Regions from separate parts of the Mesobacillus jeotgali genome, predicted to be linked through region 2. Evidence: predicted binding sites of a transcription regulator. Region 2 holds the regulator's gene; each other region holds the start of a gene.
The links. The regulator LexA, encoded in region 2, represses DNA repair genes until DNA is damaged. The targets are predictions, from matches to a motif close to CGAACATATGTTCG.
Positions count from the first base shown of each region.

Region 1: a site for LexA is predicted at 4,746-4,759, ahead of addB (helicase-exonuclease AddAB subunit AddB). Genes of this name have one in related genera too.
Region 3: a site for LexA is predicted at 1,775-1,788, ahead of uvrB (excinuclease ABC subunit UvrB). Genes of this name have one in related genera too.
Region 4: a site for LexA is predicted at 5,665-5,678, ahead of FOF60_RS16545 (Y-family DNA polymerase). Genes of this name have one in related genera too.

Region 1 is NZ_CP109811.1:1,242,965-1,251,003, reverse strand. Features, by position in the region: gene addA (helicase-exonuclease AddAB subunit AddA) at 1-1,088, opposite strand, end outside; gene addB (helicase-exonuclease AddAB subunit AddB) at 1,081-4,656, opposite strand; gene FOF60_RS06215 (MFS transporter) at 4,882-6,036, shown strand; gene FOF60_RS06210 (class I adenylate-forming enzyme family protein) at 6,189-7,748, opposite strand; gene FOF60_RS06205 (hydrolase) at 7,857-8,039, opposite strand, start outside.
Region 2 is NZ_CP109811.1:1,944,074-1,952,112, reverse strand. Features, by position in the region: gene FOF60_RS09650 (DUF4179 domain-containing protein) at 88-1,110, opposite strand; gene FOF60_RS09645 (RNA polymerase sigma factor) at 1,110-1,661, opposite strand; gene tkt (transketolase) at 1,870-3,879, opposite strand; gene FOF60_RS09635 (DUF896 domain-containing protein) at 4,192-4,425, opposite strand; gene FOF60_RS09630 (YneB family resolvase-like protein) at 4,504-5,148, opposite strand; gene FOF60_RS09625 (cell division suppressor protein YneA) at 5,168-5,482, opposite strand; gene lexA (transcriptional repressor LexA) at 5,637-6,260, shown strand; gene FOF60_RS09615 (hypothetical protein) at 6,432-6,635, shown strand; gene FOF60_RS09610 (ATP-dependent DNA helicase) at 6,681-8,039, opposite strand, start outside.
Region 3 is NZ_CP109811.1:4,173,130-4,181,168, forward strand. Features, by position in the region: gene uvrB (excinuclease ABC subunit UvrB) at 1-1,666, opposite strand, end outside; gene FOF60_RS21425 (CsbA family protein) at 1,926-2,159, opposite strand; gene FOF60_RS21430 (EAL and HDOD domain-containing protein) at 2,340-3,581, opposite strand; gene FOF60_RS21435 (S8 family serine peptidase) at 3,756-6,212, opposite strand; gene FOF60_RS21440 (S8 family serine peptidase) at 6,438-7,865, opposite strand.
Region 4 is NZ_CP109811.1:3,213,357-3,221,395, reverse strand. Features, by position in the region: gene FOF60_RS16580 (glycosyltransferase family 2 protein) at 1-79, opposite strand, end outside; gene proC (pyrroline-5-carboxylate reductase) at 138-983, opposite strand; gene FOF60_RS16570 (MBL fold metallo-hydrolase) at 1,535-2,500, shown strand; partial or broken gene FOF60_RS16565 (SDR family NAD(P)-dependent oxidoreductase) at 2,512-3,304, shown strand; gene FOF60_RS16560 (sigma-70 family RNA polymerase sigma factor) at 3,438-3,959, shown strand; gene FOF60_RS16555 (DUF4179 domain-containing protein) at 3,952-5,298, shown strand; gene FOF60_RS16550 (YqzH family protein) at 5,337-5,528, opposite strand; gene FOF60_RS16545 (Y-family DNA polymerase) at 5,756-7,015, shown strand; gene FOF60_RS16540 (YolD-like family protein) at 7,037-7,375, shown strand; gene FOF60_RS16535 (CDGSH iron-sulfur domain-containing protein) at 7,475-7,723, opposite strand; gene FOF60_RS16530 (iron-sulfur cluster biosynthesis family protein) at 7,836-8,039, shown strand, end outside.

The DNA.
Region 1 (8,039 bases), 700 kb from region 2:
CCAAACCGGCGCGAGAATTCTTTTACAAGATCGATCAGCACAGCGACTAAAGGTTTCATTTCCTGCATATCCTTCAGGAAGCTTTCAGGTTTCCGTGAAAAGAGTTCGCCCTGCAAATCCTGGACAATCTTCTTGGCCCGGTCCCTTAGCTTGGCCGCCTTGTCTACAAGATCCTTGTTGAAATCATCACCGCGGCATGTTTTTGCCCTGCCAAAATTAGCAAGCTGGATTGCCTCATAAAGCTCTGCCCATGATCTGTCTTTTGCAGCAAGCAAGGTGTCAATCACATGGAGGTCTTCTGTAAAATTAACCGCCCTTGGCGCAGGCCCGCCAGGCATTTTGGCAATCTCCATCCCTTTTTCCAGAAGCTGTTTCGCTCCCTGGAGCTGCAGCTCAATATCAGCAAGAAGCACATTCATAAAGGGCAAGCCCTCGATTGCAGTACTGCCTGCTGCCTCATACATTGAAACGATTGAATCAAGATAGGCGTCAGGTGAAGGATTGGATCTGGCGAAATCGAACAGGTCTGCAATGATATCCTTCAATCCTTCATCGCTTCGGTCATTCGTGAACGCATCTACCAGGTTGAAAAAGTGCTGGTTGTCTGCCTTTCCGTATTCTTCTTCGAACAAATCCTCCATCACTTCGTCCCTAAGCAGCTGGCCTTCTGTTTCATCTGCAATCCTGAAGCCAGGGTCGACATCAATCATGTAATAATATTTTCTGATCACTTCAAGACAGAAGGAGTGGAGTGTTGAAATCGACGCTCTGTTCAAAAGGCTAAGCTGCTTTTTCAAATGAGTCGAAGCTGGATTGCTGTCGATCGCTTTTTCCAGTGCTTCCCCTATCCTGTGGCGCATTTCAGCCGCGGAAGCATTCGTGAATGTCACGACGAGCAGTTCATCGACATCAATCGGATCGCTTTCCGAAGTGATTTTCTTGATGATCCGCTCAACAAGCACAGCAGTTTTTCCTGACCCTGCTGCCGCAGCGACTAGGATATCCTGCCCCGAGGCCATGATTGCCTTCCACTGATCTTCCGTCCAGGTTGCCCCTTCCGGTACTGGCGGTATATTCGTTTTAGCCAAGATCCTCTTCCTCCTCTCCGATTGATGCAAGAATATCCAGTTTCCGTATTTCTTCTAATCTATCATTTACTCCTGGCAAGCCATCGTTCGCCTTCATATTTTGATCCTGCCGAAGCGACTCTAGGAGGTCTTCCTTTTTAATGACCGGAAGCTTCCTGAAATCATTCGATTCCACAGCCTGGTCAAACTGGCAGACTGGCTTGAAAGAGCAGAATGTACATGGTGCCCTGTCCTTAAGCTTATACGGTGCCACATCAACGATTCCGCTGACAATCCTGTTTCCGGTTTCTACATACTTATGGCGGACGAATTGCCGCAAGTGGTCAAAGTCTTCCCTGCTGGCCACTTTTGAGCTTTTCAGCAAGCTTCCATCCTTTTTAAAACCTGCGGAAATAATCTGTGAGCTCCCTGTATCCAGACCCTTGTCCATCATCCTGATGACATTCTCATCACTGAGCAGCAAGCCATTCATTTTAAAACGCTTGAGAATTTCCTCTTCAATTTCATCAAGAGTCAGCATTTTTGATGCGTTGACAATAGGGTTATGGACATGGAAATACAGAACTCCCGCCGGGTCAGCTGCCTTTCCGACCAGCAATGGCGAATGAGTGATGATAATGTCCAGGTAGGTGAGCATCTGGAGGGCCACACCATAATAAACCTCTGTCAAATTGACATCTTTAACGCTGGATTTATAATCGACGACCCTCAGGTACACTCCCTGGTCATCCTCTGCTTTATCGACGCGGTCAATCCGGCCCATCAGTTCCATCCTCGTGCCATTTTTAAGCGAAAAAGCAAGCGGCGGCAGTTTTCCCTGGCGTCCGAAGCCGAGCTCCAGACCAACTGGTGAAAATCCGCTGACCTTTGCATGCTCACTCAATACAAGCGACGCGCGGCTGATGATATTCTGCAGCTTCTGCCTGATATAATGATGCCTGTTCGAGCTCAGCAGAATCTCATTCTGCAATTTAGGAGCCAGCTTTTGGACTGCATCCCTTGCAAGCTCTTCAGCCTGGGCTCTTGTTAGCTGGGCCCAGCTGAGATTTTGCTGCATGACAGTCTCGGCAATCTCCTTAAGCGCGGCGTGGAACAGGTCCCCGATATCCGGCGCTTCAAGGCGGAAAATCTGGCGGTCACGCAGCTTCAGGCCATGCTGGACATAATGCGAGAATGGACAGCTGTTGAACAGCTCCATCCTAGACACACTCGCCTGGATTTCGTCACCATAAAGCTCCTTCGTGAGTGATTCGGACAATTGTTTCGTCCTGTTTTCGTAAAATAAGCTTGAAAGAACTTTGCGTGCTGTATCTCTCCATTGATGACTCTTTATATAATAATCGTACACATCCCACCAAAAATCATAGACAGGATAATTGCGCTTCTTCAATTGAAGCTGGGAAGTCAGATAAGACAAGGCTACACTTTCGCCAGCTGCGTACTCTATTTGCTCTTCTTCCGTCAATTCCGATGGATCTGGCAGGAAGAAATGCGTTTGATGTTCAGGGAATAGGTCAGAGATCCTCTTGATGAATGAGGATGGCATCAAAGCCTTCCCTTCTTCATTGGCGATTGGATAACTGATATACAGTTGTTCAGACGGCGTAACGAAAGCTTTATAAGCAATGAAGTTTTCGTCCAGAAGCTTCGTACGGCTGCTTGGAGCCATCTTTATTCCTCTTGACTGCAAAAGCTCCCGGTCATCATCTGCAAAAATTCCTTCCTCCGTCATCTTCGCCGGCAGTACACCTTCATTCACACCGATGACAAATGCGACTTTAACATCGGCAAGCCTTGTCTTTTCAAGGTCTGCAATCAGTATCTGGTCTATTGCTGGAGGGATCAACGAGAATCTCAATGATTCAAAACCAGCATCCAGAATCGACACGAACTGTTTTGGCGCAACTTTCGTGTCACCAAGCATCTCGACAAACTGGTCAAGAAGGTTGATCACTGCATTCCAGGCTTGCTCATGCTCCCGCGCCTCTACCAGCCTTCCTTCCTGTTCAGCACCCATTCTCCAGGCTTCAAGCTTTGCCGGGATATCAAGCTCTTCCATGAATAGATAGACTGCTTCCGAAAGCTTTCTTCCAGTGTCAGCACGCTTCAGACGGCGAGCCATCCTCAGCAGCGGAGAAGTAATCAGCAGACGCAGGTCATTCAGTTCCTGCTCTGTCTGTTTTTCTGCATCCGTCTGGGCCAGACCGTCATACTCCAGGCCGCGGATCCTGCGGTATTTCCATCGTTCTTTTTTCGTCCATTTATCTCCCTGGATGCCATATGCCAGTACATAATTCTCCAGCACATCCATCTGCTCGCGCATCTTATTCAGATTCATGCCATCCGGGAACAGCAGGTCCGTTTTTACAGCCCGGAAAATCGGCTCATACCGCCAGTTCCCCAGTACTGTTTCAAGACTTGAACGTACCAGCTCAATCAATGGATGATGGAGCATATTCCGCTTCTGGTCGATAAAGTAAGGCAGTCCATAATCGTCAAAAATCGTTTCAAGGACTTCTCGGTATTCGCTGCCTCTCATCAGTACGGCAATATCGCGGTAACGGTAACCACTATCCCTTGCCAGACCTAGGATCTTGCGGGCAACTCCTTCCAGTTCCGCCCTTCTGTTTGCTGCCTGGGCAATATGAATTGCAGCCTCCCCGTTATATCTGACGGCAGGCCTGGAATCGAATTCTCTCTCAAGATGCTTCAGGGATTCATCCTGCCAGCGTCTTTGTTCCGTCAGCACAATCTCTTCTTCAAGCTCGTAGCCTTTTGCTTTTATCATGTCATACAGAGTTGAACAGGTTTCTCCTGTTATCCTGAATAAATGCAGTTCGTCAGGCTGAGCATCTTTGAATCCCTTGTCGACAGGCAGTGCGATGGTAACCCTTTTACAAGTGCCAATCAACTGGTCAATGATCATCAATTCAAGGGGCGTGAAACTGTAAAAACCATCGATGTATACTTCTGCATTTTTTAAATATTGTGAGGCCGGGATTTTCTCTGCCAGCAATTTGAAGTAATCCTCAGAATCGATATATTTGCCGAATAATTCATCCTCGAATTGTCGATATACGAGCTCAAGATCATGAATTTTATCTTTCAGAGCTTTATTGCCCGCTGAGCCTTCCTCCATTTTTCCAGCGAGCTCATCCGGATTAATCGCATAGCGCTTGAACTCGATCAGCATTTGCTCCATCTGCTGGACAAAGCCATTTTTATCCGCTGCCTTTTGGAATATTTTCAGCTCGTCCTTTTTGTCTTCAATGATTTTGCGGATCATCATGCTGATCCCGACGCTGTCCAAATGCTGGCGAGTGTATCCGCCTGTTTCCTGCAGGATTCTCCAGGCAAGGCGGGGAAAGCTGAAAACCTGCGCCCTGATCATACCCCCAAGTTCAGGGTCAGTGGACAATCTGTATTCGGAAAGGAATGACATTTGTTCAGGGACAAGATAAACAATCGGGTCCCCCTGCGGGTCCGAAATGAGCCTGTCCTTAATTTCCTTAATGATCATCTCGGTCTTGCCGCTCCCCGAGCGCCCCAGTACTAAACGCACAGACATCTTATTACCCCTTTCTCTCTCAAAATATCTATCTCTTTATCACTCTTTAAAATGAAAAAGGCGCTTCCTATTCATGCGCCTCTACCTACCAAACGATTGTTCTATATATCATTCATTATACCTTTTTTTCTGGCCATTTTGGAAGCAGGAAGCCCGTTAATTTTTCCCAAAACAATCTGCAAAATCAGCGGTGCCTGCATATGTTAGTGGTGGCAGGTGATATACATGAAATCCATGTCTTTTTTCCAGAAGGCTTCCATCCTTCTTACACTCTGCGCCATTATGGTCGCAAGCAATATTTATACATTGATTCCAATCTATTCGGTTCTTGCGGATGACCTTTCAATCGCCGAATCCCACGTTGTTCTCGCAGGAGGGCTGTTTACTTTTTTCTATGCATGCGGTCTGCTGTCATTCGGGCCAGTTTCCGATTTCACAGGCAGAAGGAAAATCCTTGTGTTCGGGCTACTGGCCTCTGCATTAACGACACTGGCAGTCGGCTTCTCGGTCGGATCCCTTAGTTTGTGGATTGCCCGATCGCTGCAGGGAATCACCCTTGCTACTTTTGCTTCAGTTGCTTTCGCCTACTCCTATGATGTATTTAATTTTAGACAGAGGACAATCCTGGTCGTGCTGATCAACACAGGATTTTTAATCGCGGGGATTTTTGGGCAGGTTGCCAGCGCATTTTTCTCTGATGTTTTATCCTGGAATAGCGTCTTCTTTTTCTTCTCAGCACTTTATTTCATTCTATTTGCTGTCGCTTTTTTCCTGCTGAAAGAATCACCACCGCCCGCGACAGAAAGAAAGCCTTTATTGAAGATATTTTTTCAATTGCTAAATGAGCCGCGCCTGATGAAATGCTATGTGATTACGTTCTCGCTGTTGTTCGCGATTATCGCCTTCTATGATAGTATTGGACGTTTTTTTGACGGACCTGCATCAGACCTGCTGATGATCCGGCTGGTTGGATTGATTGGGGCTTCTCTTTCCCTTTTCACAGGGAAACTGATTGATCGCTGGGGAGAGTTGCGAACTTTGATGTTCGGCTTGGCCATCGGGTCAACAAGCGCTTTTATGCTGCTTTTCTTCCATTCCACCGTTGCTTTGATTGTCTTTTCCATTTTGTTCGTTTCTTCGATTTCACTCGTCATCCCGACCGTCATTACCTTGATTGGCTTTTATGGCAGCAAACAGCGGGCAAAAGCACTGTCTCTCTATTCATTCATCCTTCTGACTGGGGCCAGTCTCGCCCCGCCGGTTGCAGCACTGCTGCCATTCAGCGGGGTCATGATTCTTCTCTCTTCACTATTCACTTTTAATATTGTCCTTTGTATTTTGATTCAAAAAAAGGCATTCCAGACAGCAAAAGCTGGCTGAAATGCCTTTTTCATGTTTCTTAGATTGCATTTTGAAAATCCGGGAAGAAAACTTTGTCCTGAACTTTGGCTTTATTCCTTAAAATCTTGGTATATTCCTGAATCATCGGTCTTATTCCTTAAAATCTTGATATATTCCTGAATCATCGCTTATTATTCCTTAAAATCCCGATATATTCCTAAATCCCATTTTTCAACTTTCGACACACTATTTTTACCCGCCATTTCTTTCAACAGTTTCTTATCGATTTTCCCGACATGCGTCTTCGGCATCTGGCCAATGGTATGGATTACTTTCGGCACTTTATAGCCGCCAAGCTTCTGCCTGCAATGCACTTTGGCTTCCTGCTCTCCCAAAGCGGCTCCCTCTTCAAGAACAATGAATGCAGTCACGACTTCTCCCCATTTTTCATCCGGCATTCCGACCACCGCAGCCTCACGGATAGAAGGGTGAGAACAGAGCCAGTGCTCAATCTCAAGCGGATACACATTTTCACCGCCCGTGATGATCATCTCTTTTTTCCTGCCGACAATATAGTAATAACCATCCTTATCTCTCTTAGCCAGGTCGCCTGTGTAGAGCCAGCCGTCCTTCAATGTGTCTTTAGACGCGTTTTTATTTTTCCAGTAAAAAGAAAAGACATGATTCCCCTGAATCGCAAGTTCACCGACCTCACCTGCTCCGACCTCTTGTCCGTCTTCATCCAGAATCCTGATACGATGGAATAGCATTGGCTTACCTACCGAGCCCCTTTTTACATCTGCCTCTGAAGGATCTATGTAAAAATTATTAGGGCCAGCCTCTGTCAGTCCATAGCCCTCCTTGAAGCTGAGGCCTTTCTGTTTGTAAGCTTCATAGATTTCGAACGGGCACGGCGCACCCCCTGATAAAAAAAGCTTAAGATCCTTGAATTCCGCCTTCTGGAAGAGATCCGATTTTACAAGCATATGGTGCATTGTCGGCACCAAAAGCACAATACTGGATTTATACCTTATAAGATTTTCAATTGCCTTTTCAGGGGTAAAATCGTTTGCCAGTACGACCTTTCCTCCTGCCATCAGGATAGGGATTGAAAGAGCGTTCAAACCGCCTGTATGGAATAATGGCAAATACGTTACCGTCGTATCCTCGTTCGTCAGATTCCAGCTGGCGATTGTGGAAAGGCTGTTCCAGACGATTGCCCGATGTGACAAAACCGCTCCTTTCGGCTTTCCAGTGGTTCCACCTGTATAAATCATCGCCAGAGGGTCTTCCTCCTCCACATTTGTTTCTGCAGTATCCAACTGTCTAAGTTTTGCTTCAAACAGCTGATCGTATCGTGAACCATTGATTTGAATACAACGATCCTCCTGGTCCCAAATCATCGTCACTACCTTTGTAAAATTGGAATGAAACCCGAGCAGCCTGGGCTCACAGTCTTTTATGATATATGCCAGCTCATCAAGGGATAGCCTCCAGTTCAGCGGCACAAAAATGGCGCCGATCTTTCCGCAGGCAAACAGCAAATCAAAGTAGCTTATTCCGTTCGGCGCAAGCAGCGCAACCCTGTCGCCTTTTTTGACACCCTTTTCACCCAGCCATGCTGCGATTGCTTTAGCCCGATCATTGACTTCCCTAAAAGACCATTCCTGATCTGTCCCTGCATCGGCAATCGCAGCTGCAACCGGTGTCAATCCCGCTCTAGATTCAAGCCAGTCGAGCTCCCACCTCACCGCAATCTCTCCTTCTCTCGTCTTGATGGATTCATTTTAGGCGATGGGAGTTACAGAGTGGTTACAATAACAAAAAAACACCACAGCATCTGCCATGGTGTCATAAGTTTATAGTCCTCTCAACTCATCCTCTGTAAATATCCCCATGCTTTTTACATGGGTCCTGGCTTCAGCATCCCCCAATTTGTAGACCATCGCATAAATTTCCTTCATCGCAAAGTCATATTCAGCATGTTCACGGTCCGGGTCCTTAAATGGATGCAGATGGGAATTTCCGTATGTTGCCCAATC
Region 2 (8,039 bases):
TTTTTTATTTTACCATTATTTGTTTCCTCATTCAATTTTATACTTGAACAAAAAAAAAGCGGAGGTTGCCGCTTTTTTGACATTCTCTTAATATGGCAAGTCATTTCCACTTTTATCGCGGATTATTATCTCGTATTCATCTTCCTTTACATTTGAATTCTGTTTTTCACTTTCAACAAACTTAACGATTTCCTCACGAATGTTGTTTACCGTTTCTTCTGCTTCCTTATCAGATGGCTTCAAATTAGTTTTTATGATCATTTTCATTTTATTATTTTTGTATGAATACCCATAACCGGTTACGTGATACTCTTTTTTCAGAGCCATTCCTTCATATATGCTTCTCATATAACCCAGCCATATATCTTCGCGGTTATTTTTTTCTATATCGACAATTTCTATGGTAACCTCTCTTTCGTAACCATTATTATTGGCTGCTTGAATTGTTGCCTTTTTAATTTCTTCTGCACTTGTTTCTGTTTTTGGTATAGCAACTTCAATCTGGCTATTGAACGGATTTACATATAGAATGTCAAACCCTGCTTGCTTTAGGGCAGCTTCTAGGTTTTCACCAAGCTTGGTTAATTCCTCTTCCTCCTTCGTCAGTGGTGTAACTTGAGGAAGGTAGGAGCTGACTTTGATTTTATAAGCATCATATCCTTTACTTTTGAGGACTTTATCTGTTATTGCGGTTATTTTCTCCCGCTCACGGTCAGCATCCTTTTCAGAACCTTTAATCCTGATTTCAAAACTGGTCACTTCACCCGGTGTCATCCCTAGGGAGAAGTTATCATACCCTTCTTTTTCCAGTGCATCCCGAAGCATGGTATTAACAGGTTTCGTCTGGAAAACCTGTCCCAGGTAAGGGATTTTAGAAGCCATTTCTGCTACAGAAGGATTATAGAATGCCGAACCAGCCGTTACCCCAAGAGCAATCACAGCTGCTGCGGCGACCTGTAAAGTTCTCTTTCTGCTAATTCTTCCAGTTGATTTCCTTTGTCTTTCTTCCTTCTTAATATTTTTGGCAAAATCATAAAGAGAAGATGGCACCTCAATCTTATCCATGTCTTCCTCTATCTCTCTTTTGATCATCTTATCTTCCTTATTCATTATGTGCTCACCCCTATCATTTGATTTTCCATTAGCCTAGTCTTTAGAGCTTTTCTGGCCCTGTGAAGATGTGATTTGACTGTTGAGGTTTTTATGCCAAGCATTTCTGAAACCTCCTGGATAGAAAAATCTTGATAATAGTATAAGAGCAGCACATTCCGATAATCTCCGTTTTTGAGAGACTGAATTCCTTGATTGATTTCAAGATGCATTTCTTCCTGAATCACCGCGTCTACTACTCCCCAATGATCTTGTAACGTTTCAATTTCAATTACCGTTTCCTTCTTTCTTGCACTCTTTCTTACGCTATCAATGGACCGGTGTGAAACCAACTTGTAAAACCAGGTATTAAAATAGACAATTTCCTTACCGGCCATGATATTCCGATATGCTTCAAGCATAGCGTTTTGGACGACTTCTTCTGCCTCTTCCTTTGACCGGACAATACTATAGCTCGTTTTATATGCCTTTTCAATCAATGGATTCAATAATTCAGCGAATGCTGACTCATCTCCATTCTGGATTCGCAGCATCAATTCTTTCTGTTCCAAAAGCAGCACCTCCTTGTTTGCTTCTATTCTTTAGGCGAAGTCAACCACTTTCTGGTTGCAAGGTGATGAAAAAAATATATTAATGAAATTACTTGTATTCTACTTTTAGTCATAACCCAAATTGATTTTAACATGAATTCCCATTATTTATTCCAAACAAAAAGAGTACGAAACCATATTGATTCCGTACTCTTTTACATTCAATTATTTAGTTTTGCTCAAGTAATGCTTTTACGCGTGCGACTACATTGTTTACAGAGAAGCCGTACTCTTCCAAGATCTTCTCGCCAGGAGCAGACGCTCCAAATGTATCGATTGCAAGAACTTCCCCTTCGTCACCCACGTAACGGTGCCAGCCAAGTGAAGATCCCATTTCAATTCCAAGACGCTTCTTGACAGACTTAGGAATTACGCTTTCTTTGTATTCCTTGGACTGTTGTTCGAAACGGTCCCATGAAGGCATGCTGACAACCGCAACGTCAATGCCTTCTGAAGCCAGAGCTTGTTGGGCTTCCACTGCAAGTCCAACTTCTGATCCTGCTGCCAGAAGCAGTGCGTCAGCAGTGTCTTTTCCAGCCGGAGAAATGACATAGGCACCTTTAGATACGCCTTCATAAGCGTTCTTGTCAGTATCTTTGATTGTCGGCAGGTTTTGGCGAGTCAACACAAGAGCTGTTGGCGTCTTGGTTGATTCAACTGAAAGCTTCCATGCAGCCGCTGTTTCGTTCCCATCTGCAGGACGTATCACTGACAGATTCGGCATTGCGCGAAGTCCTGCCAGCTGCTCAACTGGTTCGTGCGTAGGACCGTCTTCCCCTACTGCGATACTGTCATGAGTGAATACGTAAGTTACAGGCAAGCCCATTAGTGCAGCAAGTCTGATTGCCGGCTTTAGGTAGTCAGAGAACACAAAGAATGTTCCGCCAAATATCTTTAGTCCGCCGTGAAGCGCCATACCGTTCATCGCAGCACCCATAGCGAATTCACGGACACCAAACCAGATGTTGCGGCCTTCGAATGAATTCGGGAAAAAGTCGCCTGATCCCTTGATCATTGTTTTATTTGATCCAGCAAGGTCAGCAGATCCACCGACCAAGTATGGAAGGTTCTTCGCGATTCCGTTAAGTGCTTCTCCAGAGGAAGCACGGCTCGCAAGACTCTTTCCTTCCTCGTATACAGGAATGTCTTTATCCCATCCTTCGACTAACTCACCCTTCATGGCTTTTTCAAGCTGGGCTCCTAGTTCAGGATATTCACTCTTATATTTTGCAAAAAGTTCGTTCCAAGCCTGTTCTGTTTGTTCACCTTTTTCAGCGATTTGCTGTTTGAAGTGATCGTACACTTCACTTGGCACATGGAAGTCTTCTTCGAAAGTCCACTTATAAGCTTCCTTCGTAAGCTTCAATTCATCAGCCCCAAGCGGAGCGCCGTGAACATCTGATTTACCTGATAGGTTAGGTGAACCATAGCCGATAATCGTTTTTACTTCAATCATTGTCGGACGGTCTTCATCCGTCTTTGCTTCTTCAATTGCTTTTGCGATCTCTTCAAGGTTATTGCCATCTTCCACGCGAATATATTGCCAGCCATACGCCTTGAAACGTCCTTCAACACTTTCTGAGAATGACTTATCCAGATCGCCATCCAAAGAAATATCATTCGAATCATAAAGAACGATCATTCTGCCTAGCTTCAGGTGAGCTGCAAGTGATGCTGCTTCAGCAGATACACCCTCCATTAGATCGCCGTCACCGCAAATACTATATGTATAGTGATCAACGATATTAAAGTTATCTTTATTGTAGACTGCAGCAAGATGACGTTCAGCCATTGCCATACCGACTGCCATAGCAATCCCCTGGCCAAGCGGTCCAGTTGTTGCGTCTACACCGGCAGTATGGCCGAACTCAGGGTGTCCTGGAGTCTTGCTGCCCCACTGGCGGAATTGTTTAATATCATCCATGGTTAAATCATAACCTGCAAGATGGAGCAAGCTGTATAACAACATTGAACCATGTCCTGCAGACAATACAAAACGGTCGCGGTTAAACCATTCTGGATTCTTTGGGTTGATGTTCATATAACGAGTCCACAATGTGTAAGCCATCGGAGCTGCCCCCATCGGCATGCCAGGGTGGCCGGAATTTGCCTTTTCAATTGCATCAATTGATAAAGTACGGATGGAATCAATTGAAAGCATATCAATTTCTTTAAACATTAAATACATCCTTTCTATAGGTACTAGCTACATCCTTAATATTATAGCGAGAGAAATTATTATACAACAAATTATGCCTGAAGGAGACAGAAATGGCCGTATTGTTATCTATTTTGACACAAACTAGCTATTGTTATGTAAATGCACTGCTTATGCAGATGCAAAAGATATTGCAGCAGAGTGCATTATTTAGGAATTCTGAATAGCCCGAACAGCCGGAAGTAATCGTAATACTGCTTTTGTCGGTGTCAAAGAATTTACAACAAAATAAAAATGGAATACATGCTGTATGTATTCCATTTTTTCATATATTTAATGAAGCTTGTTCTTCGTTTTTTCTTCTTTGAGCTTATCAGGGGTAACATCATTGCCTTCAGGATCCACAATGGTAACACCTTTAAGTGTATTAAGCATAGAAGATCGGAAAGATTGTAGATATTCCGCACGAAGCTTTGTTTGTTCCTTTGCTTCTTCTTCTGTCAACTTTGATGATTTTGCTTTCCTTGCCAGTTCATTGATTCTAGCAATTTTATCACTTGATAGCATTGTAAAGCTCCTTTGTAAAAAATTACGTCAAATGTCATCTTACTAAAATTTTTTGGATTTTACAAGAATAGAGCTTTCTTATTCCTCTGTCTCTGTATACTCAAGATATCTTCGGTTTACCGTTGCTTTGGATACGTCATATCCAAAACCCCTTAGTGTTGCTGCGATTTCAGCAAAGGTAAGCCCGTTATTACGCAGTCTGACAATTTCCTCGACCGGCATCTCTTTTCGTTCCCGGCCGGAGTTTTCACCTTGATTTTTCAAGTTGCGCTGCGGTTTATATCCATGCTCAACTGCTCGTTTCATCCCACGCTTGATTTTAATATTGTGGATCTTCCTCTGATACTCTTCCACCATACTGACAATTTGGAGCACCATCGAATCTGATTCGGATAACTGGAGCTCCCCACTGTGGGAGACACTATATAACTTTACATTTTCTTTCAAGATGCAATGAAGAATCGCGACTTTGGCATTTCCTCTTCCAAGTCTCGTCTCATCCTGAATCAACAGGGCACCAATCTTCTTATCCTTGATCAGTTCCAGCAGTTCAAGAATCCCTTCTCTCTCAAGATCATAACCACTAGCTTGTTCCTTAATAATACTAGCTACTTCAAAACCATAATTGCCTGCCAGCCGCAGCAGCTCTTCCTCCTGTCTGGCCAGGGAAGTTTCCTGTGTTTCCTTTGTTGTACTTACGCGGCAATAGATAATTGCTTTCATGTTGTCACCTTATTTCATCCTATCTTTCCGCATCCGCAATCTGTGTTGGTTCAATATGCTCAGCCTCCACAGGGATTACCAGCTCATCGCCTGGAACGATTGTTTCACCTATAATTCCGTTTTCTTTTTCTACCCAGCTTATAAATTCATTTTCAGAAAGATTATGTTCACTGGCAAATGATTCAGCAATCTCCCATAATGATTGCCCTTCTTCTATAGTAACAGTTATGTATGCATCCTCGTTATTTAACTGTGCTTTTGCGACGATTGAAAAAATTAAGCTGACAGCAAGCAGGATCATTGCATATGAATAGTTTTCCCAAAGCTTTTTCATTTACGGCACCCCTTGACGAATGTATGTTCGGTTTATTGATTTTATTATAAATCGAACATTTGTTTTGTGTCAACCTAAAAATTCGAACTTATGTTTGTATCTGTGGAAAAGACATGGTATAATTAGGACAAGAAAATATACGAGGTGCGTGAATATGACAAAGTTATCGAAGCGTCAACAAGATATATTTGAATTCATAAAAGGTGAAGTCAAGAAAAAAGGGTATCCGCCATCCGTACGCGAAATCGGTGAAGCTGTGGGGCTTGCTTCCAGCTCCACTGTCCATGGACACCTTGCAAGACTTGAAAGCAAAGGCTTGATCCGACGCGATCCTACTAAGCCGCGTGCAATAGAAATTCTCGAAATAGAAGAAGATAGCCGCATCCCTAAATATAAAGTGGTCAATGTACCTGTTGTCGGTAAAGTAACTGCTGGTATGCCAATTACCGCAATCGAAAATGTAGAAGAGTACTTTCCTCTTCCTGACCGCCTTGTTCCACATGATGAGCAGGTTTTCATGCTCGAAATCATGGGGGACAGTATGATTGAAGCAGGCATTCTTGATGGCGACTACGTTATTGTCAAGCAGCAGAAAACAGCTAATAACGGAGACATTGTTGTTGCGATGACAGAGGATGATGAAGCAACAGTAAAGCGCTTCTTCAAGGAAAAGGATTATTTCAGGCTGCAGCCGGAAAACCCTACGATGGATCCAATTATCCTTCGAAATGTATCCATTCTTGGTAAAGTCATTGGTGTATACCGCCATATGCATTAAAAAAAGCAAGCGGCCTTCGCTTGCTTTTTTCTATCTGCTAAACTTTTTAACTACTTCTATATGAGACTAGCACATTTATGAAAAAAATAGGTAGAGACCCTGACAACTTGTCCCTCTCCACATAAGATATTGTGTAAGTATCTTTCATGATGGAAAGGAGTTGAGTTTCTAATGGGATACAATCGAAATGATAATGATGTAGCTGGCGTGTTTTTCCCTAACCGGGACAGAGACAAAGTCAGGGCAACTGTTGATTTTGATGACCTCTGCCGTGCTGTGCGCCGTTGTATACTTGAGGATTTAGTAGCAGGCGCTCGGGATGATCGGGATGACGATCGTGACCGCCGCCATAGAAAATGTGGCTGCAGAGGCTAACATCTAACTGAAAAATCCCGAAAGGATTGTCCTTTCGGGATTTTTCTATTTCCATTGAATATTTTGAACAGGCAGCACACCTTTTATTTCTTCAAAGTACGCTGCTTTTTGATTTGCAGTCAGCCATACATGCACTGTTCCGCTATCCTGGCTGCTTCTGATCAAGCGGCCCATTCCCTGTCTTAGGCGGAGCAGCATATAAGGTATATCAACCTCTGCAGCTGGATTATCCGCATGCTTTCTTTTCGCCTGGAAGACTGGGTCATGAGGCGGGAATGGCAAGGACGAGATGATGACTTGGATTAATGACTCTCCCGGGACATCCAATCCTTCCCATAGACTGTATGAACATAGAACGGTTGCAATGCCATTCTGGAATCCCTTAACGGTTTCACTAATTTCACGGTCTCCCTCAAACAAGATAGGGAAACTCCATTCTTGATTTTCAGTCCATGCCCGGAATCGTTCCATCTCTTGTTCGGACGAGAACAGAACAAGAGAGCTGCCATTGCTGGACCTAAGGTCTTCTCCTATTTTGTCCCATTTCTTTATTTCATCATCCTCACTGTGTGCAACCAGTTCCATTTGCTCTTCATACTCAAATGGAGATGCAACAGTAAAGGAGGAGTATTTTTCAATCCCCAGGCTTTTCGCTATATAGCTGAAGTCTCCCCCCTGGGACAATGTAGCTGATGAAAATACAAATGGGATGTTTTGTGAAAATACTTCTTTTTTCAATATATCCTCAACGAGTCGAGGCATGATAACCAGCGATGTTTGTACTTCATTCTCTTCTAGCCAGAAAATCCCTTCGTCGTTCTTTAGGAAAATCGATAGACCATAAGCGAAAAACTCGAGATATTCTTCCATGATCTTTAAATGGTACTCGTCGATCAGGAACATTTCGGCATCAAAAACCAGCTGGTCCATTAAATCGGTAACCTTTTTCTCAAGAGTTTCCGCAGTCTGCCTGATATTTGATAGCATCGGTACTTCTTTTCGATTAGACCCTTCTACTGCCGAGGAATTTTTAACCAAAAGGTCAAACCATGCATCATGGAGCTCCAGAATATCTTCGATTAAATAAAGAGATTCTTCCCGGACGTCCTGGTGCATATATCCTGTAAGGACAGTGGTCAAAGTTTGAGAGTTGAACCGATATGTTAATCCCTTTTGCGCCGCGAATTCAAGCAAATGGCCTTCGTCAAAAATCACCGTACTTGCGTCTGGAAGCAATGGCATCTGCCCTTCCCGCTTACGAGATTCTTTTGTCCACACATGCTCCATATAAAAATCATGAGAACAAATGATCAAATCGCCCGCATGACGATAATAATCACGGTTCAAGGTTTGGCCGCAGCGATGGCGCCAGCTGCATGTTGAGCATTGCTGAAGTGGATCCCA
Region 3 (8,039 bases), 2.2 Mb from region 2:
TCCTGTCGGCATACATGATGACATGGCCATTCGAATTCCTCGCCGCACGTCCGATTGTCTGGATGAGCGATCTTTCCGAACGCAGGAAGCCTTCCTTATCCGCATCGAGAATGGTGACAAGGGATACTTCCGGAATATCCAAACCTTCCCTCAACAGGTTGATCCCGATGAGGACATCGTATTTTCCAAGCCGCAGCTCGCGGATGATTTCAATCCGCTCGAGTGTCTTAACCTCTGAGTGCAGGTATTGAACCTTGATACCGATTTCCTTCAGGTAATCGGTCAGATCCTCGGACATCTTTTTCGTCAAAGTCGTCACGAGTACGCGCTCGTTTCGCTTCGTCCGCTCCTGGATTTCGCCGATCAGGTCATCGATTTGGCCTTCGATCGGCCTTACATCGATTGTCGGGTCAAGCAATCCTGTCGGGCGGATGATCTGCTGGACCATTTCCGGGGTATGCTCCAGCTCGTACGGACCTGGAGTCGCCGATACGAACACGGCCTGCTTGACGTGTTTCTCGAATTCAGCAAATGTCAGCGGCCTGTTGTCCATCGCGGACGGCAGGCGGAAACCATGATCTACCAGCACCTGTTTACGTGCCTGGTCACCATTAAACATTCCCCGTATTTGCGGCAATGTAACATGCGACTCATCGACCACAATCAAGAAGTCTTCCGGGAAGTAATCAAGCAAAGTATATGGAGTTGCACCAGCCGGCCTTAATGTCAAATGGCGGGAATAGTTTTCGATGCCAGAACAAAAGCCCATTTCACGCATCATCTCAAGGTCATATCTTGTCCGCTGCTCAAGCCTTTGGGCTTCAAGCAGTTTTTCCTCGGCACGAAGCACTTCCAGGCGCTCTTCCAGTTCTTTTTCAATGTTCTCGATGGCAATTTTCATTTTCTCTTCGCGGGTAACGAAGTGGGACGCCGGGAAAATCGCAACATGATCACGTTCGCCGATAATCTCGCCAGTCAGCGCATCGACCTCGCGAATCCGGTCGATCTCGTCGCCAAAAAACTCAATCCTCATGCAGTGTTCATCACGGGATGCTGGGAAAATCTCGACAACATCGCCGCGGACACGGAACGTCCCGCGCTTGAAGTCAATGTCATTCCGTTCATACTGGACATCGACGAGCTTGTGGAGCAGCTTGTTCCGTTCAATTTCCATACCTGTCCGGAGTGACACAACCATGTCACGGTATTCATCCGGATTACCGAGACCGTATATGCAAGAAACACTGGCAATGATGATGACATCTTTGCGCTCAAATAATGAAGATGTAGCGGAGTGACGCAGCTTGTCAATCTCATCATTGATGCTCGCGTCCTTCTCAATGAATGTGTCCGTCTGCGGCACATACGCCTCTGGCTGATAATAATCATAGTAACTGACGAAGTACTCTACCGCGTTGTTCGGGAAAAATTCCTTAAACTCGCTGTAGAGCTGCCCGGCCAATGTCTTGTTATGGGCAATGACAAGCGTCGGCTTGTTCACTTCCTTGATCACATTGGAAATCGTGAACGTCTTCCCTGTTCCTGTCGCTCCAAGGAGTGTCTGATGCTTCTTGTTATCGCGGATTCCCTGCACAAGCTCTTTGATAGCCGCAGGCTGGTCTCCCTGCGGAGAATACTTCGAGACTAATTCAAATTGGTCCTTCACAGAAAAGCCTCCTGTAATTTAAAATTTCATCTATATACGCCTTACATAGTTGTCAAAAAGTCATATCCTCATTCTACCACAAAGAAGGTAAAACAAACCAACAAAAAGCGAACAGACATTCGAATTCATATTTTAGTTTTCGAGGTGGATGCAGTATTTAGTCGAAAGCTTGTTAATCAAACGTTTGATTGAACCTTGGTTCAAGCTGCTATAAAAAGAAAAACCCGCCGAACAAAGTTCGACAGGCTTACTTGAAGTTTTATGATTGCTTCTTGTTGCGCTTCATCATCCGGTTCGCAAAATAGAAACCGACAGTTAATGAAAAAGCATCGACGACAATCAGCAAGAAAGAATCTGTGTACCCTTTATAAACAGAAGCCGCAATCAACGCGACCGTCAACACGAGCGCAAGGATGTGGTTATAGGCTACCCTGGTGAAAAACACGACCATGAAACCAGGCAGGAACAGTGCGGACAAGTATTTCAGCACCAATTGATTAAACACCTCATTCAGAGAAAATAACGAAAATTTTAAATAACCTATTAAAAATATAACTTTTTTGTTCATTGGATACAAGAATCTTCCTAACATTGATTGAAGCTCTAGTATATTTCCCAGGGGTTTCCTTTTCGCTATTAAATGAAAAAGCATGCGCATGCATGCTCAATGGATTTATGGATTCACTTCGCTTAAAACCTTGGTGGCCCAGTCACTTGCTTCGCCATAGAGCCTGAATAGTTCCTCCTTTGGTATTTTAGTAGGATTGAACGTCAACTCTAAGTCTTCGTGAAAGGAGTGTTCGATGTCTTTTAAAAATTGAAGCATAGCGTATTCATCGTTTTTTTCACCCGATAAGGCGGCCTTCATTTCATTGCTTAACGGCAGGTCTTCAAGGAGCTCCTCCATTGGATGATGCAGTAAGGAATCCATCAAGGAAAACATTCCGAGCAAGAAGTATTTTGACGCCAACACTTCCCTGCCTACCTTCCTGCCAATTAATTCTCCCAGTTTCCCACGCTTAAGAGACAACTCAATGATTTCCCGTTCCTTGGAACCACCCGATCCTTTGTCGGCTCCCCTGATTGCCAGCACGTAAATCCATTTTTTGATTTCATTAAGGCCCAATAGAATGATGGCTTGCTTTATCGAGGAAACTTCATTTCTTGGCCTGAAAACCGGGTTATTGATTAGTCTCAGCAGTTTATAGGAGAGTGAAATATCCTTCTCGATAACATCCTTTATTTTTTCAATATCAGGATCCGGACTTTCGATCTCTTTTAAAATCTGAAAATACGAATGATAGTATGATGGGATATCATAGCTGTTCAGGATGACAGGTTTACTGAAGTAAAAACCCTGGAAATAGACAAAGCCATCCTCTTTTGCCTCTAGGTATTCTTCAATCTTTTCAACTTTTTCAGCAAGGAACTTGATGTTCCTGCCTTTTATAAAACGAATCATTTCCTGCCTGTCAGTTCGGTTCGTCGCTCGGAAATCGATCTTGATAATATCAATATAATCCAGGATCTGAATCGTCAATTCGTTCCATTGCGAAACGAAAAAGTCATCGAGCGCAATTGTATAACCATGCGCCTTCAACTCTTTACAGATCCCCAAAATGTCTTCATTCAGTTCTACTGTCTCGAGAATCTCCACAACGATGGATAATGGATTGAAATAAGACGGAACACCCAGTTTTAATAGTTTTTCAGTAAAATTAATAAAACAAGGCCTGCCATTTGATAATTCCTTGATTCCAATATTCAAGAAACTATTCACGATTACATCCGTAGTGGCCTGATCCCCATCTGTGTGCTGATAATTATTGACTGAGCTGTTTCTATATAATAATTCATAGGCAACAGTCTCTTCATTTATATCAAATATAGGCTGCCTGGCAACATAGATATCCATATACAATCCTCCCGGGGACTTAAAACGACAAACAGTTCTATTGTAGGAAAAATATACTATTATTTTACAAGTATTACAAGAGGAAGAAGGTGATTACCAAAAATTCCAGGCAAATGGACTCTATGTCCGGTCCCAAAAAAGAACAGGCTAGTTTTAGCCTGTTCTCATTCTACCTTATTTCAAAAATGCGTTATAGTAGCGTGTCATGGCAACGGCAAAGTCGCCGCGTGTATTTTTCACAGATGGGTTGAAGCTTGCTGTTACCTTTGGTTTTAAATCATAGGGCCCCTGTGTCACAGCGAATTTCGCATTGAGGATATTCAGGTCGAGAGCCACCTGGACATAGCCTTTCAGGTGTTCAGGCACTTCTGCGGCATCTGAAATCGCGATTCTTTCAGAGTTATATAGTACTGTCAGATTTCCGCTGAACTCTTCCGCCTCTTTTTGCAAACCTAATGCCTGAACCAGTGAGTATGCTAATTCTGCACGAGTCACAGCATCCTTTGGAGCGAACTTGCCGTTTGCTCTCGGCAAGATAACCCCTTTCTGGACATGCTGCTGATCGCGGAATGAAGCTCCTTTTGCTGTTGCTGCCTCAACGAATGGAAGGTCTGTGCTTGATACATCAGTGAAGCTCGGCGCCGCTGGCAATGATTGCTTGATTTCAGCACCCATCACCAGGTATTTTGCCAGCTCTGCTCTTGTTAAAAGCGCATCCGGTTTGAATGCTCCATTCGAGAAGCCATCGAATAATCGTTCACTCACACCCATTTTAATGGCATTTGCTGCTGGATGGCCAGCAATATCGTTCAGTCCTGAAAACCCGCTGACCTTCGTGAACGCCATTTCGCCTTTTACTGTTTCGGGTAAAGCAAGGCCAAGTGGATTGGCATCTGCGCCGCGAAGTCCGCGGATTTCAGCCTTCCATGCACCGGGTGCCGGCGAAGTCACCGATACGGTGCGGTCATAGTAGAGCGGGAACAGCAGGCTGACGCCCGAGCTGTATTCTGTGCCATCCGGTGCGATCAGCACAAGGTTGATTGGATTGCCTGTTTGTTCCATTAGACCCGCTCCATCAACTTTTGCTACAAGGCTGGACAGCCCTTCTTCGACTGTGAATGCGTACTGATTATCAGAAATTAATGTCAACGGGTTATAATCAACCGAGAATTCCTTGCGTTCTGTGGAGGATTTAACATTGCTGTTAAATGTCTGAGTTGAGTTCAGTGTTGCGCCATATGTTGTATCATTGAATGCCTGATCAATTGCAGCATAGGCATTCACATAGCCTGCGCCAACTTCCCAGGTTTCATAGCCTGGCATATTCGTAGCTGTCTGTTCAAGAATCGACTTGACTTCAGCCGGTGACAGCAGCGGGTTCGCCTCAAGCATCAGCGCCACGATTCCCGCCACATGAGGTGTCGCCATCGATGTACCGCTCATTGTTGTGTAATAAGGAAGGTACGCCGGTTCAATTGTTTGGGCATCCTGGTCGATTGCAAGTGTCGAAACCGGTGCGATGACTCGCGTTGATACGATATCCACTCCTGGAGCCGTGACGGTCGGCTCATCCTTCCAGCTCCATTCCTTACCATCCATTGTAAAAGTACCGCCGACACCTTTTGTTCCTCTTGAAGAGAAATCGGCTAACTTACCATCCTTGACTCCCGCAGCGACTGAAATGACCCACGGAGCCTTTGCATATGGGTTGTGCGTGTTCTCTCCTGGTCCTTCATTCCCTGCTGCAAAAAGAACCGTGATACCGCGGTCGTGCGCTTTTTTGCTGGCAATGTTAATTGGGTCATTCGGGTCAAAGTCTCCTGATGAACCCCAGGAATTTGTGATGACTCGGATATTGTATTGAGACTGATGTGTAATCGCGTAGTCGAATCCTCCGATGCCATCAAGGACGAATAATGCTGCTCCAGACCCGTAACCAATCAAATCCGCACCAGGTGCAGCGCCTTCATACTTGCCGCCGGACATCGCACCGGTTCCGCCGACCGTGCCGGCAACATGTGTACCGTGACCGGAATTTGTATCAGTATTCGGAACGTTTTCCAGGTAAGAGACTGGCAGCAATCCTGGTGCCAGTGCATTCAGGTTGGTGGAACCCATGACATTCTGGACAAGGTTTTTCCCAAATTCGTGGTCCTTATGGGTTCCGTCAACACCGCTGTCGTTCACGACGACTCCGATTCCTTTTCCTGAAACAGGCAGGCCGCCGTTTGCCTTGCGGAAGCTGTCATCTGTCCTCGCTTTATCGACGCCTGTGATTGCGGTGGCATCCGCGTTGAAGTAACTAAGCTTTCTGTTCATGTAGATCGACTGAACTTCCGGATTTGCCGCAAGCTTTTCAATTTGCGCTTTTGTCGCGATGACTCCGGCAATCGGCAGGGATTTCATACTGATTCCCGTTTCGATCCCGAGCGTTTTTAACAATGATAATTGTGAGCTTGTTGGAGCGCTGTCTCCTTTAAAAGTAACAATGACTTCCAGTGAACTTGCAGTGTCAAGCGCCTTGCTGACAAGCGGATCGACAACAGCCAGGCTGCTCGCCTTCCCCTGTGGTGCAGCAAATACCGGAAAAATGAGCAACATGGCAAACAGCAAATACATAAAACGTTTCATCTAATTCTCCTCTCATCCAATAGAAAATTTTGAATATTTCTAACTTGATTATCATGAATTCACCGCTGGAAAACTATTATTCAAAGGTCATAAAATCGAATTCCGAAATATCTATTCTGACATCGTACAAAAGTTATAGATGGAATAGTGCTTTCTAGGAGGAGGTTTTCCAATCGCAGCGGAGTAAAAATCTCCCTTGCTCGAGCAAGGGAGATCAACTCATTATCATTCATTTTTATTAAAAGCTGCATCCACTGCACCATATGCATTCACATAGCCTGCGCCGACTTCCCATGCTTCGTAATCCGGCATGGATGTGGCTGTATTTTCAAGGATCGACTTCACCTCGGAAGGCGACAGCAATGGATTTGCCTCAAGCATTAGCGCAATGATGCCGGCGACATGCGGAGCGGCCATCGATGTTCCGCTCATCGTCGTGTAATAAGGCAGATAGGCGGGATCGATGAATTCAACATCCGCAGTCGCACCAAGCGCTACGAGCGGGCTGATGACCCTGGTTGATACGATGTCGACTCCAGGCGACGTCACGGTCGGCTGATCCACCCAGTTCCAAGTCTGCCCGTCAACTGTTACCGTTCCGCCATGCCCCTCTTCACCGCGGGAAGAGAAATCTGCGAGATTGCCAGACTTATCTCCAGCGGCCACGGTAACGACCCAAGGAGCCTTTTTATAATTACCGGAAATCGTTTTAGCGTCCGGACCTGAGTTCCCTGCGGAGAAGACGGTTACGATTCCGCGGTCATACAGCTTTTTCGTTGCGATATTAATAGGATGATAGGGATCGAAGTCGGTCCCTGCGTCTCCGGTGTCTCCCCATGAATTTGTGATTACGCGGATGTTGTATTCCTGCTGGTGAGTAAGCGCATAATCAAAACCGCCAATTGTATCAAGCATCGCGACTGCCGCTCCTGACCCGTAGCCAATCAGGTTCGCACCAGGTGCAACTCCCTCATATTTGCCTCCTGACATTTCGCCAGTTCCGCCAACAATACCGGCTACATGCGTTCCATGGCCGGAACTTGAATCAGTGTTCGGGACATTTTCAACATAAGAAACAGGCAATAGTGCACTAAGCGCATTCAAATTAGTCGATCCCAACACATTTTGAACGAGATGGCTGCCAAACTCCAGGTCACGATGCGTCCCGTCAACTCCGCTGTCATTGATGACGACGCCAATCCCCTTTCCAGTGACCGGCAAGCCGCCATTCAGCTTTCTCATTGTGTCATCTGTCCGGACCTGGTCCACTCCGGTGATGTCTGTTGCTTCTGCATTTTCGTATTTCAGTTTCTTGTTCAAATAGATGGAAACAACCTGGTCACTCTGGGAAAGCTTATCAATCTGTGATTTTGTCGCGAGAATCCCTGCGATCGGCAGACTGTTCAGTGTCAAACCCTTGGTGATACCAAGCGTCTTCAGAAGATTCACCTGCTCCGGCAGAACCCCCTCTTCACTTTTAAATGTAACAATTGCCTCGACCGGGGTGATGGTCGTCAAAAGCTTTTTCGTCAACTCGGAGTCAACCACCGCGTTGACAGGCTCGACTGCCTTTGTCGACGTCCCGGGAACGAGCGAAGCAAACACCGTCGCGGCCATCAGGATAAAAGATAAAAATGCAGCTTTAAACTTCATTCAATATTTCAGCTCCTTAACATTTTTCTTAATATTCCCACAATATTTACATTGAAACTATTCTGCATTGGAATTAAAAAATAATATCCTCTGTACTAATCTTAGATACTACTAAAGTAGTATCCAGGTATAGCGCTCGCATGAAAAAAGAGCCCTCGTTAAGAGGACTCTTCT
Region 4 (8,039 bases), 1.3 Mb from region 2:
TCCTAAAACCAATCAAGGCATCGATTGTCGCCAAAATCCAGATGATTAAAGTTAAAGACAGTAAGGTTAGAAGCAACATCTACACGTCCCTGTTGTTTTTCTCCATTGTAGAGAAACAGGGAGGGCATTTGCAATTTTTAAAGCGGACGGTTTGCTGCTGCAAGTTCATTTCCCAGCAGATGGCCCAGCCTTCTTGATTGAGCTGTGGCTTCCTTGATGCAGGATACGAAAGCAGATTGGACGCCATGCTGCTCAAGAATGCTGATTCCTGCTTCAGTCGTACCTCCCGGGCTGGTCACTTCAAAGCGGAGCTGGGCAGGCTCCTTATCCGACTTCGTCAGCATTTCGGCGGCCCCCAGCAGCGTCTGGATAATCAGCTGCTTTGCTGTTTGCTTATCCAGACCGATTTCAGCGGCACTTTGTTCCATCGCTTCGACAAGGTAATATATATAGGCAGGACCGCTTCCTGATAGGCCTGTGACGGCATCAAGCTGATATTCCTCAACGATTGTTGTCAGGCCGATTGTGTTAAAAAGCTCCTGTATCAGCATCTTTTGCGCTTCACTCACATTGGAGTTCACTGCCAGCGCAGTTGCCGATTTGCCAATCGCAGCCGAGGTGTTTGGCATTGCCCTTGCCACTGCCAGGGACTTCTCTGCAGCTGTTTCAATTGCGGCAATCGAGACGCCAGCGAGGACCGAAATGATCAGCATCCCTTCAGGTAAATAGGATTTGATTTCCCCAACCGCTGCGGCTGCGTCCTTCGGTTTCATTGCCAGGACGATTGCATCCGCATCTTTAAAAAGCATTTCCAAATCATATGTCGCCTTTATTCCATATTTCTGCTCCAGTGATTTTAATCTGTCAGTATCCTGTTTATTCGTGGCCCAGATCTGCTCTCCCGGAAGAAGCCCGCTTGCCCCTATTCCGGAAATCATCGCTTCTGCCATCGAACCTGCCCCAACAAAAACAAGCTTCTTCATCAAGATCGCCTCCATAAAATTTGATGTTCTGTTTTGCCACTGAAAGAGCCAGTGCTTACATCGGAAAAACAAAAAGGCCCTTCATCCCAAAAAGGACGAAAGGCCATGCTTCCGTGGTACCACCTTCATTCACTTCTTCAGCCAGTGCCGAAAAAGTGCAGCTCAACATCCGTTAACGCCGGTATACGTCCAGGTTTGCCTGGCAGCTCGCAAGGTAGGGTTCAACATGAAGAGGGCGGCGGAGCCTTTCAGCCGGTGGACTCCACTCTCTGACACCATTCCTGTCTACTGATCTTGCTCGAATGCTTTTTAAGATTTTACGAAATTTTAATAGTGATTATGCAAGAAAGACAACCCTTATGTCAAGTAGTATTTGAATAATTTTTAGTTTTTTCTGAAAATACAATCCGAAAATAATGACATTTTTCCGCTTTAAAGGTAAACTTAATTTTATATTGAAAAAATACCAGGACCAATAAAGTTGAATGATTTATTGAACAAACAATCACTTTACCTTATAGAAAAATAATGTTTTGGGGTGTATAGATAATATGGCTGAATGGAAAGATGGAATTGCCAAACTGACTTTGCCGACGCCTTTCCCGGTTGGTGATGTGAACGCATATTTAATAAAAGGGGACCGATTGACACTTGTTGACGCGGGAACGAAAACAGAGGATTCCTGGGAGTCGTTCAAGTCCCAGCTGTCCGATTTAAAATTGAAGCCCGACGATATCGAGCAGGTTATCTTGACTCATGACCATCCAGATCATGTGGGAATGCTGGATTACTTTTCACCAGATCTTGCTGTACATGGCCATCACCTGAATGAAAGGTGGATTAACAGGACTTCGGAATTTGAAAAGGAGCATAAAGAATTCTATGAGAAATTCTTTTTGCAATCAGCCATACCAGAGCCATATTTTGTGCCTTCGATGAAAGTGATGAAAAAGACATTAGTATTTTCTTGCGATCGTTCATTGACAGGGACTATCCAGGAAAATGATGTTCCTCCGGCACTGCCAGGATGGAGGGTGATCGAGACACCGGGACATGCCCAGAGCCATATTGTGCTCTTGCGTGAAAAAGATGGGACAATGATTGCAGGGGATACGGTCCTTGCAGGGATCTCGCCGAATCCATTGCTTGAGCCGCCGCTGCCAGGCGAAAGTGAAAGACCAAAGCCGCTGGTCCAATATAATGCAACACTAAAAAAGCTGCAGGAGTACCCAATTGGGCTAGTATACACCGGACATGGGACGGAGATAACAGAATTACATAGCCTGATCGAAAAAAGGCTGGCTCGCCAGCATGACAGGGCGTTGCAAGTAAGGGGGATGCTTGAAGGCAGGGAACTCACTGTTTTTGGGATTTGCAAATTGCTCTTCCCGACTGTGTACGAGCGCGAACTGAATCTGACCATTTCGGAAACAGTCGGCCAGCTTGATTATTTACAAGCCCTGGACGCAATTTCATTCAGGGAAGAAGGTACATCCTTCGTTTATACAGCAAAATGAGGTGAAAGACGATGTCATCCTTGAAAGGAAAAAATATTATTATTACTGGTGCCTCTGGGGGGATTGGTGCTGAGATTGCCAGGCTTTGCGCTGCGCGCGGAGCGAATCTCGTCCTTCTGGCCCGGAGTATCGATAAACTTGAGAGTTTAAAAAAAAGAACTACAATCAAAGTATGCCATCAATGTCCATGCCCAGCAGTTGGATGTGTCTGACCCTGAAGCAATCAAGCGGGTTTTCTCAGAAGTGCTTACGGATATCCGCTACGTTGATATATTGGTCAACAATGCCGGCTTCGGTATTTTTGATTATGCTCATGAAGCGAAAATTGAAGATATCAAAACGATGTTTGATGTCAATGTCGTCGGCTTGATGGCCTGCACTTCGATGGTTCTGCCTGCCATGAAGCAGAGGCGAAGCGGCCATATTATCAATATTGCTTCCCAGGCTGGCAAGATTGCCACACCTAAGTCAAGTGTTTATTCGGCAACAAAGCATGCCGTGCTTGGGTATACGAACAGCCTGCGGATGGAGGTTGCTGATGATAATATCTATGTCACTTCAGTCAATCCGGGTCCAATTGCTACGAACTTTTTTGACGTCGCGGATAAACAGGGAACCTATGTTAAAAATGTAAAACGTTTTATGCTGCAGCCTGAATACGTGGCGAAACAAGTGGTCAACCGCATGATGACGAGAACACGTGAAATCAACCTGCCGCGCTGGATGAGTCCTGGCAGCATTGTCTACTCGCTGTTCCCCCGTACCTTTGAACTTTTTGGCAAAAGAGTTTTCAACCAGAAATAAGCCGTCGATTATCTGTTCAAAATGAATACCTTTCATGACCGCCTTGTAAAAAAATGGCGGTTTTTTCAATTCTTTAAAACTTTTTTCCGTGTTCGATGTCTAATAGATAGAGACAAAGTCAGGGGGAGACATTTTGGAGCTTCAAGAACTCGTACAGAAAGCTAAGAAAGGCGACGAAGCAGCATTTTACGAATTGATGCAGCTTCATAAGGTGCGCCTGTACCGGATTGCCCTCAGCTATCTGAAAAATAGCGAGGATGCGGTCGAAGCACTGCAGGAGGTAACCTACAGGGCGTTCCGTTCCATACGGAAGGTGAAGGACCCGCAATATTTTACGACGTGGCTGACAAGGATTCTGATAAACTACTGCAACGATGAATTAAAAAAGAGGAAGAGAATTCTCATCAGCGATGATCTCATCAGCTTGATGGGCGCTGAGCACCAGACCAGCTGGCTTGAGGTTGAGGAGGTCATCGGCAAGCTTGATTCTAAAACAAGACAGGTTATTGAATTGAAATACGTGCACGATTTTAAAATCAAGGAAATTGCCGAGATTCTCGAATGTCCCGAAGGTACCGTGAAGACGTGGCTGAATAAAGGCCTGAAGGAACTTCGCGGACAGCTCGAAGATAAGGGGGGATTGGGCTATGCTTAATGCCGAGGAGAAAAAGCTGAGCAAGGCACAGGCCGCGCTTGAAAATATCGAAGTTCCAGAACTTCAGCTGGACGAGGCGATTGCTGCGGGGATCAGCAAAGGAAAAAGGAAAGCGAAGAAGAACCTTTTATATATGAGGACCTTTGCGTCAGCAGCAATCTTGATTTTTGCTTTTACAGCGATGCTCAGGACGTCAGAAACTTTTGCTTCATATGTGACGTTGGTACCTGGCATGGAGAAAATTGTTGAGCTTGTCCGGTTCGATAAAGGACTGACAGCAGCAGTTGAAAATGACTTTGCGCAAAAAATTGGTGTATCTGATGAACATGACGGCATCAAGGTCACGCTTGACTCGGTGATTGTCGATGAGCAGATGATGGTGCTGTTTTATAAGCTAGAATCTTCTGGAGCAAAAAAAGATCTTACAATTGAAAAGTTTTTGCTGACCGACAGTGAAGGGCAAAATATTGAAGAAACTGTTTTTTCTTATTACGACTCGTTCGATGCACACAATCAGGAACAGATGTTTACGGCCACATATGAATTCTATAATGATAATCTCCCTGAAGATCTCGAGCTAAGCATTGAACTGGCGGAAGGGAGAATAGATGATAGTGAACCTTCAAATAAGCTTGATCATACCTGGGTGCTTCCGTTCTCAATAGATAAGGATGCCTTTAAGGATAAAAAAGAAATATACGAAGTTAACGAAACAGTTGAGTTCGAAGGCCAGAAAATCACTGTTGAAAAAGTGTCGATCTATCCGACGAGAATCGGGATTACTGCTCATTTTGATATGGAGAATACCAGGCATATTTTCGGTTTCAATGATTTGAGAATTGTGGATGAAACTGGTGAAGAATGGGCGGCAATTAACAATGGGACCGTCGCCAGCCATAAAGATGAGTCAACAAAGGAATTTTTTCTGCAAAGCAATTATTTCAAAAAACCAAAAGAACTGTATCTTCGCTTCAATTCCTTGCGTGCCGTTGATAAAAACGAGGTAGAAATCATTGTCGATCCTGAGAAAATGAAAGTGCTGAAGGCTCCAAGTGATGGCAGATTGCTAAAGATCGACAGGGAGGAAAATCTATTGATGCTCACTTTTCAAAGGGATTCGAAGGAAGGACATACAAACATTTCATTTGATCAGGCAGTCGATTCGAATGGAGATGAAATTGGTGACGGCTCTGCTTCTTTCAGATGGAGCACGGATGCACTGCCGGTTGATATTTTAATCCCCTATTTCGGCGAAGGAGCAGCACCTGGCCCGATTACCTTAAAGTTGAATGATTATCCCGCAACAATCAAAGGCGAAGCAAATATCAGATTGAAATAATTAAAGGCTGTCCTGCAGGGCAGCCTTTTCGATTATTTTTAGGTAGCCAAAAATTCATAAACCGCGTCATTGATAAGATCATGCAAATCAGCATCAGGCTCTGCATTTTTCTGTTCCACAATCTTTATGTATATTTCATCGAATTCCGCCTCGCCGAACGGCAGTGTACCATCATGGCGGTACTGGACGAAGCATTTCTGGACCATTTTGCGAATCAGTTCTTTATCCATATAGATAGCACCTCTCCAGCTGATTATACTCCGAAGCTCGCTTCGAAAACACCCTTCCGTAAAAATCTCCAGTCCTGGCATCACTCACCATTTACACCTTAATTAAGTCAGTCACCCGGAAAATTACCATTGAAACCGAACGCATATTCGCTTAATATAATGGGTATAATGAAACGGAACAGATGTTCTTGTTGTTGGCAGATATCATGCAGAAAGGAGAGAGAAAGATGGTCGATTACAGCGAAATGCCGCAAAATAAAATTTTATGTGTGGATATGAAGAGCTTTTATGCGAGTTGTTCCGCCGTGATGCTCGGCCTTGATCCTCTTGACTGCTACCTGGCCGTCGTCGGGAATCTTGACCGCCCGGGAAGCGTGGTCCTCGCAGCCTCACCGCGTTTGAAAAAGGAGTTTGGCATCAAGACTGGATCACGGAAATTTGAAATTCCCGATGATCCGCGGATTGTGGTCGTTGATCCGCAGATGTCCACCTACCTGCGAATCTCCACAGAAATCTCCCGTGTATTCAATCGCTATGTCCCGAAGGAAGCGATTCACACCTACAGCGTCGACGAAAGCTTCATAAAGGTTGACGGAGCTTCAAAGCTTTGGGGAGACGCTGCTTCCATCGCCAAAAAAATCAAAGACGATATTGAGCGCGAATTCCAGCTCCCCTGTGCAATCGGAATCGGGCCGAATATGCTGATGTCGAAGCTTTGCCTTGACCTCGATGCAAAAAAGAAGGGTATTGCAGAATGGACCTATGATGATGTTCAGACGAAGCTGTGGAACGTCTCACCGCTAAGGGAAATGTGGGGAATTGGCCGCCGCGTCGAGAAAACACTGAACAGCATGGGCATTTTTACAGTCGGCCAGCTGGCCCGCTATGACCTAGAGAAATTGGAGAAAAAATTCGGCATCATGGGGAATCAGCTGTACTGGCATGCATGGGGGATCGACTTTTCGGATATCGGCGCCCCAATCATGGAAGGGCAGGTCAGCTTTGGAAAAAGCCAGATCCTGCTACGCGACTATAAAGAAGAAGAGGAAATCAAGCATGTCATCCTCGAAATGTGTGAGGAAGTCGCGCGCAGGGCAAGAAGCCATGGGAAGGCAGGCCGGACCATCAGCTTCGGAGTTGGCTACAGCCAGGATGAATTCGGCGGAGGCTTCCATCGCTCAAGGACAATTGAAGAGCCGACCAATATCACGATGGATCTGTATCGCGTCTGCCTCGAGCTTTTCGCTGAGAACTACATGGGAAAGACGGTGCGAAGCATCTCGATTTCGCTCGGGAACCTCGTCACCGACAGTGAATTCCAATTGAATTTGTTTGAAAAAAACGGCTGGAAAAAGAAAGAGCTTGGCTACGCAATGGACCGGATCCGCAGCCGTTACGGCTCGACAGCGCTCCTAAGAGCTGTATCATATACGGCAGCCGGAACAGCAAGACATCGTGCCGCACTCGTTGGCGGGCATAAGGGTTGATGAAAGGAGGAGGAGAGCAAGATGATTCGCGACCGCGGAAGAATTAAATGGACATCAATGATGCTTCCTGAGCATGTCAAGATGCTGCGTGACTGGTCACAGGAGGACGAATATGAAAAGGAAAAGCAGCTGGACGAACAGCAGCTTGAACAACTGAATGAAACGATCCTCGAAGCGATGGAGTATAACCGCCCGCTCAGCATCACTTATTACAGGCAAAGAAAATATGAATTGGTGATTGGAAAAATCCATTATTGGAATGAACTCGGGCAGAAGCTCCATATCGTTGACAGATTCGAGGAAATCCATCGGATCGGGATTTCTCATATTGCTGACGTCAGGCTAACGGATGAATGGTAGTTTGATGCACCGGAAAAATCCCAGCCACCCTGTTTAATGAAGGTCACTGGAAAGATGAAAGTAAAAAAAGAGCAATGGATTCCCCATTGCCCTCAATAGTTATTCCGTTTCATCAGCTTGCGGAGCACGGACAACCGATTCGAAGTTCCCTTTATGGGAAGCATCGCAGAACGGCATGTTCTTGCTCATGCCACAGCGGCAAAGCGAGAAAACAGGCTTTGACTCATACTTATTGCCGGCACCATCCAGCAATTCAACATCACCCGTAATCCTTAATGAACCATTATCATTCACTTTAATCGTTACTTTTGACAAAAAAAGCACCCCTTTCCAAATTGTCAGAATTATCTTTGATAGTAAGAGTTAAACAGAAAAATTGCAAGACATTTCGCCAAAGGGTTCTAAAACGTAAAAAATTCCTCTGTATGGTAAAATGAAGCATCGGAAGGGGAGAGCGATCATGAAGTTGAAAATCACCGAAGCAGCATCAAATAAACTGAACGAAAAAATATCAGGCAAGCAAGGCTATATAAAATTGAAATACGATATAGATGGCTGCGGCTGTGCAGTAAATGGAGTTGCAGCCCTCTGGTTTGAAAGCGAAAAAAATGTGGAAGAGCATCAACTGGAAACAGGCGGAATTCCGATTTATATTGAAAAAGCC